2 linked regions of the Antarctobacter heliothermus genome follow. The protein of the gene in region 2 interacts with the protein of the main gene of each other region in a pairwise test. Links are inferred from orthologs where the notes say so. Each region holds a gene or a part of one and is shown on either strand. Other genes may lie near its edges. The genes, in order: ANTHELSMS3_RS07070 and def.

What was found.
Region 1: the proteins of def (region 2) and ANTHELSMS3_RS07070 interact in binary tests that used the Escherichia coli proteins (3 or more experiments, as listed by UniProt). The link is inferred for Antarctobacter heliothermus from one-to-one orthologs.

The regions. Positions count from the first base shown.
Region 1 is NZ_CP022540.1:1,502,901-1,509,831, forward strand. What follows is about bases 1-2,851. They hold ANTHELSMS3_RS07070 (aspartate-semialdehyde dehydrogenase), read left to right. Parts: upstream 1-840; coding sequence 841-1,863; downstream 1,864-2,851. Other genes in these bases: ANTHELSMS3_RS07065 (polysaccharide biosynthesis protein), read right to left, coding at 1-473; ANTHELSMS3_RS07075 (hypothetical protein), read left to right, coding at 2,111-2,470; ANTHELSMS3_RS07080 (carbonic anhydrase), read right to left, coding at 2,483-2,851. Also shown: more of ANTHELSMS3_RS07080, read right to left, coding at 2,852-3,124; ANTHELSMS3_RS07085 (hypothetical protein), read left to right, coding at 3,271-3,651; ANTHELSMS3_RS07090 (leucyl aminopeptidase family protein), read left to right, coding at 3,738-5,123; ANTHELSMS3_RS07095 (C40 family peptidase), read left to right, coding at 5,123-5,986; speB (agmatinase), read left to right, coding at 6,048-6,931.
Region 2 is NZ_CP022540.1:118,863-128,407, forward strand. The notes cover bases 6,766-9,545. They hold def (peptide deformylase), read right to left. Parts: upstream 8,530-9,545; coding sequence 8,002-8,529; downstream 6,766-8,001. Other genes in these bases: fmt (methionyl-tRNA formyltransferase), read right to left, coding at 6,766-6,864; def (peptide deformylase), read right to left, coding at 7,011-7,505; def (peptide deformylase), read right to left, coding at 7,502-8,005; ANTHELSMS3_RS00695 (MalY/PatB family protein), read left to right, coding at 8,634-9,545. Outside these bases: ade (adenine deaminase), read left to right, coding at 178-1,872; ANTHELSMS3_RS00645 (lytic murein transglycosylase), read right to left, coding at 1,974-3,149; ANTHELSMS3_RS00650 (response regulator transcription factor), read left to right, coding at 3,382-3,744; ANTHELSMS3_RS00655 (glutathione S-transferase family protein), read right to left, coding at 3,759-4,748; ANTHELSMS3_RS00665 (GlsB/YeaQ/YmgE family stress response membrane protein), read right to left, coding at 5,182-5,415; ANTHELSMS3_RS00670 (hypothetical protein), read right to left, coding at 5,669-5,908; more of fmt, read right to left, coding at 5,953-6,765. UniProt on the Escherichia coli protein: Removes the formyl group from the N-terminal Met of newly synthesized proteins. Requires at least a dipeptide for an efficient rate of reaction. N-terminal L-methionine is a prerequisite for activity but the enzyme has broad specificity at other positions.

The sequences.
Region 1 (6,931 bases), 1.4 Mb from region 2 along the record:
TGACCGGTCTGCCCTGCGCCGTAGATCAACACCCGCACGCGGTCCTTGCCGTGGCGATAGATGTTCAGCGTGACCTGCCGCAGGATGATCCGCCAAGAGGCGGACATGACCAGCACGAGCAGCGCAAAGATCACAAATGCTCCGACTGGCAGGCCCGTTCTCATGACGGTGTTCAGGCCAAAGCCCAACACGCCCAAAATCCCGGCATAGGTTGCAGTCCGGATCACGCCGCGCATCTCGTAGGCGTTGAGCGTGATCCGGGTCAGGCTCAGCGACCAACCCGCAGCAACGCCGGTGCCGGTTAGCAGGATCACCATGGGCAGGAGGGCGGACAAGGTCAGTTGATCGCTTGTGCCAGAGGTCGACAGGACAAGCGCGGCAATCATCGCCAACGGAACGACCAAAGCGTCCATCAGGATGAAAAGCAGTTGCTTTTGCGTCCGGGACAGGGCCATCACGAGGTTGTAGAACATTCTGCCGTGTCCCATGTCGATACGTTCCGGGAGCCTATCTGCCGGGTTCGAAACGAGGCTGGTCTTGCGCCAGGCTTGGCCGTTTCGTCGACGAGGACAACTCCGCTTTTTTCTGTCTTAGGTTACTCAACCGCAAGCAAGCAAGCCGCTTATTTCTGCGGTTGCGAGTACAAGCGGATTATCACCAGGGGGGCATGCCGGTTTTTCGGGCGAATTTGAGCGTAATTCGGGTCGGTTGCCCGTTGAAGTGGCGGTGGAGCAACGAATGGGGGCTTTCGCCCATGCTGCGCCTGCGATATGACACGCGCCATTCCGCTGGCCGTGCGATCCGCGCGTGGGTGGCGGCGCAACCCCTAAGGAGGGCCATATGGGCTACCGTATTGTCGTCGTTGGTGCCACGGGCAACGTGGGCCGCGAAATGCTCAACATCCTCGCCGAGCGGGCGTTCCCCGTCGACGAGATCGCCGTACTCGCCTCGCGCAAATCGCTGGGCACAGAGGTGAGCTTTGGCGACAAGACCCTCAAGACCAAGGATCTGGCCACTTTCGATTTCACTGGCTGGGACATCGCCCTGTTTGCCGTCGGCTCTGGCCCGACCAAAGAATTCGCGCCCAAGGCCGCCGCGGCGGGCTGTGTCGTGATCGACAACTCGTCCTTGTATCGCTACGACCCGGACGTTCCGCTGATCGTACCGGAAGTGAACGCCGACGCGGTCATGGGCTACACCAAGAAAAACATCATCGCGAACCCCAACTGTTCGACGGCGCAAATGGTCGTCGCGCTCAAGCCACTGCATGACCGCGCGCGGATCAAGCGTGTTGTCGTCTCGACATACCAGTCGGTGTCCGGTTCAGGCAAAGAAGGCATGGATGAGCTGTGGGAGCAGACCAAGGCGGTCTACAACCCGACCAAGGACGTGCCGCCGACCAAGTTCACCAAGGAAATTGCCTTTAACGTGATTCCGCACATCGACGTCTTCATGGAAGACGGGTCCACCAAGGAAGAGTGGAAGATGGTGGCGGAGACGAAAAAGATCATCGACCCCAAGATCAAGGTCACAGCCACCTGTGTGCGGGTGCCGGTCTTTGTTGGCCACTCCGAGGCGATCAACATCGAGTTCGAGGATCATCTGGACGAGGATGAGGCGCGCGACATCCTGCGCGAGGCCCCCGGCATCATGGTGATCGATAAGCGTGAGGATGGCGGCTACGTCACTCCCAAGGAATGCGTCGGCGATTTCGCCACCTTCATCAGCCGCATCCGTCAGGACAGCACCATCGACAACGGTCTGAACCTGTGGTGCGTCAGCGACAACCTGCGCAAGGGCGCGGCGCTGAACGCGGTGCAGATCGCCGAAGTTCTGGGCCAGAAGGCGCTGAAAAAGGGCTGAGTGCCCGACCGCGCGCTGCAAGGCCGCGCGACGTGAAATTGACCTGAAACAGGCCCGCGCCCCCCGGCGCGGGCCTGTTGTCATTTCAAATGTAGGTAAAACAGGCATCGCGCCGTGTGCCCCTGCGATCGCACGCCGGATTAAGGGCTTGTTTGCGCTTTAGGAAGAATCCTTTGACTGGGCGTGAGGTTGCCGCAGTTTTGCCGCATTTGCGTGCCACGGTTTTTGGATCGGTAAGGATGCGATCATGCTACAGGCAGCACTTTCCCAGGCCAACGGGCCAAATTCCCCCAAATCTTCGGGCCTGCCAAGGCCGCTCGACAGTGAAGCACTGGCGTTGTTGCGTTTGTTTCTCGCCCCGATCCTTGAGGGGGCCAAGAACTGGCAGACCTTGTCCGAGCAGCTGGCGCGCAAGGGGTTTGGGCTGACGTTTCGGCGGGGCCAGATGGTGATCCTGAACGATACTGGCGAAGGGCTGTGTACCGGCAGTGATCTGGGCGTCCCGCTGGCCAGGCTGGCAAAGCGCATCGGCCGCCCCCGCGTGCGGGCACATCGCACAGGGCAGGCGGGCGAACTGGCATCGTCCAGTCTGGCGCAGAAGGCCTAGTCAAATACCGTTTTAGACCGGGGCAAAGATCCCGGTCTTGCCGTCCAGTGTGTGCAACCCGCCCTCACCGATGTCGACCCATAGGCCATGCAGGCTGAGTCGGCCGGATTCGACCGCCTCTTTCACAAAGGGGAAGGTCATGAGGTTGCGCAGCGACACGGACACCGCCTCTTTTTCAAGCGCGTGCGGCATGTCAGCATGGCCTTTCACGGTCTCATAGCCGGGGCGCAGGATGTCCATCCAGCGGCCTACGAAAGAGGCGGTTTCCTCCAGTTCCGGCGCACGGCCTTCGCACATGTCCAGACAGCCCTGCACACCGCCGCAGTTGGAATGGCCCAGCACAATCAGATGCGCCACCTTGAGCGCCATGACGGCATATTCCACCGCCGCCGAAGTGCCGTGATGCTGACCGTCGGGTTCATAAACCGGAACAAGGTTGGCGATGTTACGGTGAATAAAGAACTCTCCCTGGTCCGCCCCAAAGATAGAGGTGACATGCACACGGGAATCGCAGCATGAAATCACCATGGCGCGCGGACGTTGACCTTCGGTCGCAAGGCGTTGATACCACGCGCTGTTTTCGGCATGGGTCGTTGCTTTCCAGCCGTGATAACGTTGCACGAGAAAGCCGGGCAGGGGGCGGGCGAATTCCATTTAGGTCTCCGGTCGTCGGTTCTGATTGCCTCAAGTACGACGAATACAGAGGAAATTCGAGCGAAAACACCGATCTGGGATAACCTTTTGGGAACCTGGTTTCGTCCATGTTGCCCCCGCGTGGGAGCACATGAATGGGGTGAAACGTGAAACAGGTAACGTATCTGGCACCGGCGGAAAGTCCGGCGATGGACAGGGCGCAAATCGAAACGCTGCGTTCGGACCTTGGTCGGAGCGCAGCAGAGGGTGTGGTGTGTCGCGCGATGGAAGAATTGGCACAACGGATGTGTCAGTTGCAGACGCAGGCGCTGTCCGGTCCGCGTGAGGACATGCACAAGGGGTTGCGCGCACTGGCGGCGATTGCGGACCAGATCGGTCTGTGTTCGCTCAGCATGGTGGCGCATGACGTCGCGGCTTGCATCGAAATGGGCGATGCGGTGGCCGAGGCGGCCACATTGGCGCGACTGGCCCGCGTCGGGGAACGGTCGCTGACGGCGCTGTGGGATATCAATGAATTCACGGTCTGACGGGGCGGCGCGGGCCGCGCGATGAAATCCGCTTGCGGCGCGGCGTGCAGGCAATACGGTAAGGGCACCCTGTCAATGGAGCCTACATGCCTGACCGTTTTGCCGCGTCCGACGCGCCCGCCCTTCCGCTGCACCTGATCGAAACGGGGTCTCTGGACACCTGGCTACAGGGTCAAGACGCGCGGGTGCGCGCCTGGGTCACGGCCAGCGGGTTCACCGGCGCGCTGAACACGGCGCTGATGGTGCCGGGGGCGGATGGCACCCCCGAGGCGGCGCTTGCAGGCTATGGGACGGCAGGCCAGCGTGCACGCCAGCGGTTTGCGCTGGCCGGCGCGCTGCCCGGTTTGGCACCGGGGACGTACCATATCGCGTCGGGCCTGCCGTCCGACGCCGCCACGACCGAGGCGCTGGGCTGGCTGCTGGCAGGCTATCAGTTCACCCGCTACAGCGCCGGAACTGCTGTGCAAAAGACGCTGGTCGCCCCCGACGGTGTGGACGCCGCCCGGATCGAGGTTTTGGCCGCGGCCGAGGCATTGACCCGCGACCTGGTGAATACGCCCGCCTCTGACATGGGCCCCGAGGCGCTGGAGGCGGCAGCGCGCGATCTGGCCAACACGCACGGCGCGTCGATCGAGGTGATCACCGGCGAGGCGTTGCTGGAACAGAACTTTCCCATGATCCACGCGGTGGGCCGCGCCGCCGAACAGGCGCCGCGTCTGATCGACATGCGCTGGGGCGACACCGGGCCGATGCTGACGCTGGTCGGCAAAGGGGTCTGTTTTGATACCGGCGGTCTAAACCTGAAGCCGAGTGCGTCGATGGGGATCATGAAAAAGGACATGGGCGGGGCGGCGAACACGCTGGGCCTTGCGCAGGCGATCATGGCGCTGGGCCTTCCGGTACGGCTGCGGTTGCTGATCCCGGCGGTGGAAAACAGCGTTGCGGGCAACAGTTTCCGCCCCGGCGACATCCTGACCTCCCGCAAGGGGCTGACGGTTGAAATCAACAACACCGACGCGGAAGGGCGGTTGGTGCTGGCCGATGCGCTTGCCTACGCCGATGAGGAAACGCCCGATCTGATGATCTCGATGGCGACGTTGACGGGGGCCGCGCGGGTGGCGGTCGGGCCGGATCTGGCGCCGTTTTACACAGATGCCGAGGATTTCGCCGCCGCCCTGTCGCAGGCGGCACCCGGCGCTGCCGACCCGGTCTGGCGGATGCCGTTCCATGATCCCTATGAGCCAATGATTGAGCCGGGGATCGCCGATCTGGACAACGCGCCTGCGGGGGGCTTTGCCGGGTCGATCACGGCGGCGCTGTTCCTGCGGCGGTTCACCGGACAGGCGGCACGCTATGCCCATTTTGACATCTATTCGTGGCAACCCAAGCCAGAGCCCGGCCGCTCCAAGGGCGGGTTGATGCAGGGTCCGCGCGCCATTCTGGGCGCGCTGCCGCAGGTGTTGGAGCTATGATGGACCGTCGCCTGACCCCCTCCAATGGCCGGGTCGCGCATGTGTCGTTGCGCGGGCAGGTCGAAGCGGAATGCTTTGTCGAAGGAGAGCCTCACAGGGTGATACGCCCGGTCGCGGATCTGCTGGCAAAACCCGATGGCGGGCGCGACCGGCAATTGCTGCGCGGCGACGGTTTTCGCGTGTTGGATCTGCAGGGCGGCATGGCGTTCGGGTTTGCGCAACAAGACGGCTATACCGGCTGGATGGCAGCGGCTGACTTGATCGCCGCGCCGGTGGCCGTGGAAACGCATCGCGTCAATGCCGCGCACAGCTATGGAAAATCCACGCCGGGTCTCAAGGCGATGGGGCAGATCACGCCGCTGTCGCTGGGCACGCGACTGACGGCTCTCGAAATCACGGACGGCTGGGCGCGTGTTGCCTGGTCACAAGATTCGGCCCCACAGGATTTGTATGTGCCCAGCCAGCATCTCGTTCCTATCGACCGACTGGACAGCGATCCGGTCGCCGTGGCGGAACAGCTGCTCGGCACGCCCTATCTGTGGGGCGGCGACAGCAGCTTCGGGATCGATTGTTCCGGGCTGGTGCAAATTGCGCTGAACAGCTGCGGGCAAACCTGTCCGCGTGACAGCGACATGCAAGAGGCGCTGGGCACGGCGCTGCCCCCCGGCACGCCGCCGCAACGTGGCGATCTGATGTTCTGGAAAGGTCATGTGGCCTGGGTGTCGGACACGGATACCATACTGCACGCCAACGCGCATGCCATGGCAGTTGCCTATGAGCCGATCAATCAGGCCGTGGCCCGTATCGAATCGCAGGGCGACGGGCTTGTCATTCGCCACGCGCGCCTGTCTTCTTCTGTCTGAAAATATCCCGGGGAGCGCGAGGGGCTGGCCCCTCGCTGTCCCGCACCATCAGGAGAAAACCTTGTCCGATCCGTTTTTCCATCCCGTTTCCGGCTTCGATCTGCCACGCTTTGCCGGTGTGCCGACCTTCATGCGTCTGCCCCATGTTCCGGCGGATCATCCCCGGTTCAAAGATGTGCAGGTGGGGCTGATCGGAGTGCCTTGGGACAGTGGGACGACCAACCGCCCCGGCCCGCGCCACGGACCGCGCCAGTTGCGCGATGCCTCGACCATGATCCGCGCGCAGCATGCTTCCAGCGGGATGCGTCCGTTTGAGACGGTCAATTGTGCCGATCTGGGCGATGTCGGACCGAACCCGGCGGATATTCAGGACAGCATGGCGCGCATCACCGCGTTTTATGCGCAGGTTGTTGCGGCGGGCATCCGTCCGCTGACGGCGGGCGGCGATCACCTGACCTCACTCCCGGTGCTGCGGGCGCTGGCCAAGGATGGGCCGTTGGGGATGATCCACTTTGACAGCCACACCGACCTGTTCAACAGCTATTTTGGCGGCACGATGTACACCCACGGCACGCCTTTCCGCCGCGCGGTCGAAGAGGGGTTGCTGGACCCGAAGCGGGTGATCCAGATCGGCATTCGCGGCACGATGTACGACACAGAAGATCGCGATTTTGCCGCCGCCAATGGCATCCGCATCGTAACGATTGAGGAATTCTTTGAGCGCGGCATCGCGGATGTGATGCAAGAGGCGCGCGCCATCGTGGGCGCTGCGCCGACCTATGTCAGCTACGACATCGATTTCGTCGACCCGACTTTTGCCCCCGGCACCGGCACGCCGGAGGTGGGCGGACCGAACAGCTATCAGGCCTTGCAGGTATGCCGCGAATTGAACGGGTTGAACATTGTCGGCGCGGATCTGGTCGAGGTCTCACCGCCCTTCGACCA
Region 2 (9,545 bases):
GGCGTCCAAAGGCGTTCGAGGACTTCGCAGTTTCTTCTGTCCTGAAATATCCCGGGGGAGTCGACCGCAGGGAGACGGGGGCAGCGCCCCATTCGGCTGCATCGAAAGGCGACACGCCTTCTCGCACCCGCCAACCGCCTGTGCCATCATCGGACAACAACAGGCGGAGGCAGTCACATGGCAGAACTGGAACAGCGGATCTCACAGGGGCGCGGTGATGAAACCGCAGACCTCGTCCTGCGCGGCGGACAGGTATTCGACCTGATCACCGGCGCGCTGCTGGACGGCGACGTCGCGGTCTGCGGCGATACGATTGTGGGCGTTTTCGATCACTACGAAGGGCGTAAGGTGATCGACGTCTCGGGCCTGATCCTTGTTCCCGGATTCATCGACACGCATCTGCACATCGAATCCTCGCTGGTCACACCGTTCGAATTTGACCGCTGCGTCACCCCGCGCGGGGTGACGACAGCCATCTGCGATCCGCATGAGATTGCCAATGTGATCGGCGCTGCGGGTGTTCGTTATTTCCAGGACGCCAGCCGCCACGCGCTGTTGGACATCAAGGTACAGCTTTCGTCCTGCGTGCCTTCGACCCATATGGAAACAGCCGGGGCGGAACTGGACGCAGATGCGATTGCCGGGTTGATGGGGCATCCATCCGGCCTTGGGCTGGCGGAGTTCATGAATTTTCCCGGCGTGATCCACCGCGATCCACAAGCGATGGACAAGCTGCGCCTGTTCGAAGGTGCCCATGTGGACGGGCATTGCCCGTTGTTGTCGGGTAAGGAACTAAACGCCTATATCGCCGCCGGCATCCGCACCGAACATGAAGCAACAAACCCGGACGAGGCACTGGAAAAGCTGCGCAAGGGGATGCGGGTGCTGATCCGTGAAGGGTCTGTCTCCAAAGACCTGCATGCGCTGCAGCCGCTGCTGGATGAGCGGACGGCCCCCTACATGTGCCTGTGCACCGATGACCGCAACCCGCTGGACATAGGCGAATACGGGCACCTCGATTACATGATCCGAGAGCTGATCCGGTTAGGCTGCTCACCATTGGCGGTCTACCGTGCCGCCAGCCTGTCCGCAGCTGAGGCATTCGGCCTCAAGGATCGCGGTATGATCGCTCCGGGCAAACGCGGGGACATCGTGGCGGTCAGATCGTTGGAAGATTGCGACGCGCAACTAGTGTTGGCGGGTGGCGTGGTGGTGGACGACGCCGGATTTGCCAAACGCGGGACCGTGGCCCCGGTCGGGCGCGGTTCGGTCAAGGCACCGACCGTCAGCGCGCAGGACTTTCGCGCACGCGGAAACCGGGTGGAAACGGATGTGATCGGCATCCGCGAGGGGCAGATCCTGACCGACCATCTGCATGAGGACATTCCGATCACCGACGGCGATAAGCGGCCTGACGTGACGCGCGATCTGGTGCGGATTGCCGTGGTCGAACGACATGGGAAGAACGGCAATATCGCCACCGGCTTTGTCCGTGGATTTGGCCTGCAGGCAGGGGCGATTGGCTCGACCGTCTGTCACGACCACCACAACATTGCCTGTGTCGGCGTCGATTATGCTGACATGGCCGTTGCGGCCAACCGTTTGGGAGAAATCGAGGGCGGCTTTGTCGTGGTGCGCAATGGTCAGGTGCTGGCCGAACTGGCACTGCCGGTCGCAGGGTTGATGTCGCTAGAGCCGTTTGAGACAGTGCGCGCGCAATTGGTGGACCTGCGTGCGGCGGCGAAATCGCTGGGCGTGGGACTGGAAGAGCCTTTCCTGCAACTGGCGTTTCTGGCGCTGCCGGTGATCCCGGCGCTCAAGATTACCGACAGGGGAATGGTTGACGTGAACAAGTTTGAAATCATCGGCTGAGGCACAAAAAGGAACATGGGGCAGGCGCCGCCGCACCTGCCCCATGTTCCTTTTGTCCAAAAATATCCAAGGTGGGCCTCATGCCCGCCACCCTGACAGCCCTACAGCCGGTTAAGCAGAGCCGGCGTTGGCCAGGCATCGGCAGGCATTCCCAGTTCACGTTGCACGTTGCGCACCGCATCCCGTGTACCCGCGCCAAGAATGCCGTCAATCTTGCCGACATCATAGCCGCGCGCGGCCAGTCTGGATTGCAACTGCTTCATTTGTTCACCTGACAGACCCGGCTCCGGGTTGCCCGCGTCATAGACCGGCGCGCCCTGCAGCCGGGTGCCAAAGTAGGCCGCGGTCAGAACGTAGGTAAAGCTCTGGTTCCACTCGAAATAGACGCTGAAGTTCGGATATGCGATAAAGGCCGGTCCCTTGCGCCCCTGCGGCACAATGATCGAGGCCTCAAGCCGTCCGTCGTCCAGCGCGCCGTGACGTCCCCGGACGCCCAACTGCTCCCATTCGGCGACGGTCTTGGTGGCATGCATCCCGGTGTCGTACCAGTCCAGATCGGAGGGCAGAACAACCTCTTGCAGCCACGGCTCATTCGGACGCCAGCCAAGGTGGGACAGCATCTTGGCCCCGGACATCAGCGCATCGGGGGCAGAAGTCTTGGGCGTCACATGACCGTCGCCATCCCCGTCGACGCCGTTGATCAGAATGTCTTTGGGCAGCATTTGCACCATGCCGATTTCACCCGCCCAGGCCCCTGTTGTAGTGCGCGGGTCAATATCTCCCTGTGCGTACAGAGAAAGCGCGGCAAAAACCTGCGGGCGAAAGATCTCAGGGCGACGGCAGTCATGCGCCAATGTCACCAGCGCGTTCACCGTGTTGAAATCCCCCTGAAACGCCCCGAAATCCGTCTCGAATGCCCAAAATGCCAAAAGCACGCCGCGCGACAGGCCGAATTCGCTTTCGATACGGTCAAAGACGCTGTCATAGCGGTCCGCCATTTGACGCCCCTTGTCGAGACGGCTCTGGCTAATCAGCTTGCGGGAAAACGTGATGAACGGATCCTGAAAGATGCCCTGCCGTTGGTCAGCCCGAAGAACGGCGGGGCTTTGCTGAACGCCGGCAAAGAACCGCCGAACCGTGTCAGCGTCATGACCCAGTGTGACCGCCTCTTGGCGGAGGCTATCCACAAAAGTGCCAAAGCCGCCGCCGCAGGGAACGTCCTGCGCCTGCGCCGCGCCTGCCAGCATCAGAGCGCCGATTATAGCTGAAAACCGCATGAATTTCCTCGTTTGCTGTTTGATGGCGCACAGTAACAAGCCCGGCGCGCGGAGCAAGCAGGCTTCGGCAGAGTGCCACGACAATGCGGCGGCAGACCGCTCGGTGGAAACTCTGCGTACACGCAAAATTCAGAGGCGGATTAACCCTTTCTTCACCCCTGTGAAGGATTACTAAACCTATACGAAAGTTTAGTCTAATTCCCGTTCGGGTTTTGGTTCTGTGGAGGTTCGCGTGAATGTGCTGATAGTGGAAAGCAGCAAACCGCTCGCTCAACTGTGGCAGCGCCATTTACAACGCAGTGGCGTCGATGTCTGGACAGCCTACACCCAGAACGCGGCTTTTGAACTGCTGGAAACCCACTCATTCCAGGTGATCATCCTTGATGTGGTGGTCGAGAACGACAGCACGCTGGCGGTGTCCGATATCGCCCAGTTCCGCCAGCCTGACGCGCGGGTCATCTTTGTCACCAACACCAGCTTCTTCTCGGACGGGTCAATCTTCAACCTGTGCGCGAATGCCTGCGCATATCTGCCCAGCTCGACGCCGCCGGATGACCTGACAAACATGGTGCACCACTACGCACGTGCCTCCTGACCCGGTAATCCGGTTCAGGCCGCCCGCAATCTCTCTCGCCCATGCGGAGCATCCAGATCGAGGTCAGGACCCACAGGCACGATGCGATGCGGGTTCACCGTATCTTGGCTGTAGTGGTAGTGCCGCGTGATATGGGCGAAATTCACCGTTTCGGCCACACCGGGCCACTGGTACAGTTCGCGGGTGTAGGCCCAGAGATTGGGGTAATCCACGATCCGCGCGCGATTGCATTTGAAGTGACAGTGGTAAACCATGTCAAAGCGGATCAGCGTCGTGAAAAGTCGCCAGTCGGCCTCTGTGACGCGATTACCCATCAAATAGCGGCTGAGCGACAGCCGTTCCTCGAGCCAGTCAAGCGTATCAAAGAGCGGGTGAACGGCGGCGTCATAGGCCTCTTGCGACGTGGCAAAGCCCGTTTTGTAGACACCATTATTAAGCGTGTCGTAGATACGCGCGTTGACCGGGTCGATGGCATCGCGAAGATCTTTGGGCCAGTAGTCATCCGTATTGCCGGTCAGACCGTCAAAGGCGCTGTTGAACATGCGGATGATCTCGGCGGATTCGTTTGAGACGATGGTTTCGCGGTGCTTGTCCCACAAGATCGGCACCGTGACCCGCGTTGTCGCCTTGGGGTTCGCCTTGACGTAGACGTCGCGCAAGAAAGGCAAGCCATACAGCGTGTCGCCAGTTGCGCCGTCCCTGTCCTGGTCAAAAGTCCAGCCGTCGCCCAGCATATCGGGGTGCACGACACTGACAGTGATTAGATCCTCCAGCCCCTTGAGTTTGCGAAAGATCAACGCGCGGTGCGCCCAAGGGCATGCATAGCTGACGTAGAGATGATAGCGGTCAGGTTCCGCCTTGAACCCGCCGTCACCCGAAGGACCGGCCGAGCCGTCCGCGGTAATCCAGTTGCGCGAAACCGAGTCCGAACGGACAAATTTTCCGCCGGATTTCTTGGTGTCGTACCAGCCGTCGTGCCAGATACCGTCAACGAGTTGTCCCATGTCATGCGCCTTTTGTTACCTGCTCCAAGACGTAGAAGCGTTCAGGACCATATCAAAGCCCTAGCGTTGCAGGCTTGCAGTGCGCATTTGCACAGGTCTGCGCGACAATAGATAAGCGTCCGCTCCCGAGTCTTTCTCAATTCACTTGGCGATTCTGGAATTCACATATAGGTTAAAAAAATATTAACATGCCATTCTGGAGAAGGTTATGATCCGATTTCTTTGTGCATTGTCCTTGCTATTCTTTCCGACTATCTCCCCCGCCGATGAAATGCCCACTCCTGCAAAGCCGGAAATTTCCACCTCGGCCCCGGGACATGGCGGCGGGTGCCGGAAAGATTCGCCTCCCGGAAAGTGTTGCCACGCGGGATCCAAACCGTACCACTGCCACTGAACAACGTGACCAGTTTCGAGGTTGGTCCGGGGCGCGATGTCAGCGCAAGTAGGTTTTATACACCCAGATCAGTACAAGTGCGCCCAGCACCGCACCGACAAGGCCCGCCAGTAGTCCGGTGACGGCTAACAGGAAACGAATGATCAGACCACCGATCAGCGCGCCGCCGATCCCGATGGCGATGGTCGGCAAGACGCCGGTGTCCATCTTCATCATGCGGGTGGCAAGAAAGCCGGCGGCAGCGCCGACGATAATAAGCCAGACTATGGGCATGGAGGTCTCCTAACGGGACGGATTTCGGCCGTAGGATAGTCGAGCACAGCGGTCGGGCCTAGCGGGAAGGTTGCGCAAACGGGGCCGCAGCAGGGAACGGTGCAACTAAAGCGCATTTGGTGGAGAAACTTGGGCGGTTTAGATATGGGTGCATCTCAATCGCGGCAGGAGGGGGCGCTGCCCCCGTCTCCCTGCGGTCGTCTCCCCCGGGATATTTTCGGACAGAAGAAACGTGGGGTCAGCGCTTTGTGTTTTAGCGTTTACGCCAGTGCGTGGGGACGATGACCAGCGCGCCGATGGAGGCAGCAATGGCGTTGAGGCCGGGTGCGCGAAAGCCGATGCCGAACATGATCGTCACGAAATAGAACAGGAACGCGCCGCCGATGCAGATGATGATGCTGGGCAGGATGCCGTTATGGGTGAACCGCGACTTCTCGGAGGCGTATCCGACGATGCCCGCGATTACCACGGTGCCGATCAGAGTTGGGAACATGGGCGTCTCCTGTGTGTGAGGTCATTGCAGTCACCTTGGGCAGGTCAGTCGCCCAGACGGGTGCCGGGCGGAAGTGGATGTCCATTCAGAAAGGTAGCGGCGTCTTGCGCGCCTTTTCCTGCCCGCTGGGCGCGCGTGACGCGCAGGGCGTTCTCGCCGCAAGCGACGGTGAACGTGTCGTCCAACAGCGAGCCGGGCGCGCCCTGTCCAGTCGCCGGTTCCGCGCCGAGCAGTTTGATCCGGTTGCCCGTGTGCGTGGTCCAAGCACCGGGAAAAGGCGACAGGCCGCGGATCTGGCGTGAGACGTCTGCCGCCGGGAGGGTCCAGTCGATCGCAGCCTCCGACTTGTCGATTTTGGCGGCGTAGGTAGCGCCATCATTGGGTTGCGCTTCGGGCGTGAGCGTGTCGAGCCTGTCCAGCGCCATGACGATCAGTTCCGCGCCCAGCACGCTAAGGCGGTCGTGCAGCTCGCCGGTCGTTTCGGCGGCACCGATGGGTGTGGCCTCGCGCAGCAGGACCGGGCCGGTGTCCAGACCGGCCTCCATCTGCATGATGCAGATGCCGGTTTCGGCGTCTCCCGCCATGATCGCGCGGTGAATTGGGGCCGCCCCGCGCCAGCGCGGCAATAGAGAGGCATGGATATTGAGGCAGCCATGTGCCGGCGCGTCGAGGATGGCCTGCGGCAGGATCAGGCCGTAGGCGACGACCACAGCGATGTCGGCGTTCAGATCGGCGAACGCCTGCTGTTCGGTAGATGATTTAAGGCTGGTGGGATGGCGGACCGGCAGACCCAGTGCCTGTGCCCTTGCATGGACCGGCGTGGCGCGGTCCTTTTTTCCCCGGCCTGCTGGGCGGGGCGGCTGGCAATAGACGCAGGCGATGTCGTGTCCCGCCGCGACAAGCGCGTCCAACACTGGAACAGAGAAATCCGGGGTTCCCATGAAGATGACGCGCATGTGAATGATCCCTTGTCCTGCCTTGCCGGTGTCTTATCGCAGGTCTCGGCCGGGCAGAAGGGGCATTGACCGGAACGACCCGGATGCAAGAGAGCCCGGATCAAGTTTGGGCCGACGGGTGCGCGGACGGCCCCCCCAAGGCGGACTTAGCCCAGTTTGCGCGCCTTGCGTAGCAGCATATCGCGTTTGATCTTGCTGAGTCTGTCGAAATACATACGCCCTTGGAGATGGTCGATCTGATGCTGGACCGAGGTTGCCCAGAGGCCGACCAGATCCTTGCGCACCTTCATGCCTTGATGGTCAAGGTAGGTGACCGTAACCGCACGGGGGCGCGAGATTTTAGCAGACACCCCAGGCAGATTCGGGCTGGCCTCTTCGTGGTCGCGGAACTCGACCGAGGCATGCAGGATGACCGGATTGGCCATCAGGATCGCCTTGCCCCTCTCTTCAGAGGCATCAACCACCGCGAGGCGTAACATGACGCCGATCTGCGGCGCGGCAAGGCCAACGCCGGGCATCGCCTCCATCGTGTCGACCATGTCCTGCCAGATGGCGCGGATGTCATCGGTGATCTCGGCGACCGGGGCAGCGGCGGTGCGCAGGCGTTTGTCCGGCCAGGGAACGAAAGCCCGTTTGGTCATGCGCCCTGCCCCTTTGCGTAGTCCGCCAGCAGGGCGGCGCGCGCCGTCGGGTCAAGACGGTCGAAATGCATAATGCCGTCCAGATGATCCAGTTCGTGCTGAGCGATGGTGGCGGCGGCACCGGTCAGGGTCACCTCCTGCGCGGTGCCGGTCAGGTCGGTATAGGCCAGCGTGATCTCGGCGGGTCGGCTGACATCGGCGCTGACACCCGGCACGGACAGGCAGCCTTCGGTCGCTATCGCAGTAACATCAGTTGTCGCGGAGATCCTTGGATTGAGGCAGGCAAGCGGGGTCATGTCACCCTCTTTCCAGCCCGCATCCATGACAAAAAGGCGCGTCGTCCCGCCGACCTGCGGCGCGGCAAGACCCCGGCCCGGAGCGGCATACATCGTCTCAAACATATCGGTGACCAGCTGCTCAACCGCGGCCCGGTCATCAACCGGGGTGCAGACCTGCGCCAAGCGCGGGTCTGGCCACTTCAGGATCGGTAGCAGGCTCATGCCCGTTCCCGCGCGCGTTCTTTCTTTAGTTTGACCATTTTTCGGGTGATCAACTGACGTCGCAGCGGTTTGAGGTAGTCGATAAACAGCCTGCCTTCGAGGTGGTCGATCTCATGCTGCACACAGGTCGCCCAGAGACCATCGAAGGTCTCGGACTGCAGCTTGCCGTCGCGATCGATCCATTCCACATCGACGATCTTGGGGCGTTCCACATCGGCGTATTGGTCGGGGATCGACAGGCAGCCCTCTTCGTAGACGTTGCGTTCGTCCGAGCTTGCCAGAACCTTGGGGTTGAACATGACCAGTGGGCGATGCGCATCTTCGCTGTCGGATTTCACACAATCCAGCACGATCAGTCGCGACATGACACCGACCTGCGGTGCCGCAAGGCCGATGCCGGGCGCGGCATACATCGTTTCCAGCATGTCGTCCGCAAGCACGCGTAGATCGTCCGACAGATCGTCGACAGGATCGCAGTGCTTCTTCAGGCGAGGATCGGGGTGGATGAGAATGGGCCGTTTCATGGCGCTGATTTAAGGGCGTCGTGCGGTTTAGGCAAGCATGTGCTCTTGCCCTTGGCGGCCAGACCGCTAGCGTGCCGCTTCGAAAACCAAATAGAGGTCAGGAAATGAGCCGTTTTGACGAAGTGATCGACCGCGTCGGCACCCATGCGATGAAGTGGGACATGATGGAGGCGCGCTATGACGTCTCGCCCGAGGATGGGCTGGCGATGTGGGTTGCGGACATGGATTTCCGCGCGCCCGACTGCATATCGCAGGCATTGCAGGGCATGGTCGATCACGGGGTTTATGGCTATTTTGGCGATGACCGGGCCTATTTGGACGCCGTGCGCTGGTGGGCAGAAGAACGGCACGGATGGCAGGTTGAACCAGAGTGGATCTTTTCAACCCATGGTCTGGTGAACGGCATTTCCATGTGCCTGCAGGCCTACACAGACCCGGGGGACAGCGTTGTCCTGTTCACGCCGGTTTATCACGCCTTCGCGCGGGTGATCCGGGCTGCGGGCCGCAAGGTGGTGGAATGCCCTCTGGTTCTGGAGGATGGCCGCTATGTCATGGATCTGGACGAGTACGACACGCTGATGACCGGAGCAGAAAAGATGGTAATCCTGTGCTCCCCCCACAATCCCGGCGGGCGCGTATGGTCCAGGTCGGAATTGCAGGCGGTGGCGGGCTTTGCCGAACGCCATGACCTGCTGCTGGTCTCGGACGAGATTCACAACGATCTGGTGATGCCGGGCTATACGCATGTACCGATGGCGGTTGCAGCGCCCGACATTCTGGACCGGCTGGTGATGATGTCGGCCACCACCAAAACCTTTAACATCGCGGGTGCCCATATCGGCAATGTGATCGTTCCAGACGAGGCCCTGCGGGCGCGTTTCGGCAAGGCCATGTCTGCCATGGGCATCTCTCCCAACTCCTTTGGTCTGGTCATGGCAACCGCCGCCTGTTCGCCCGAAGGCGCCGCCTGGGTCGATGAACTGGTGCAGTATCTGGATGGCAACCGGCGGCTATTT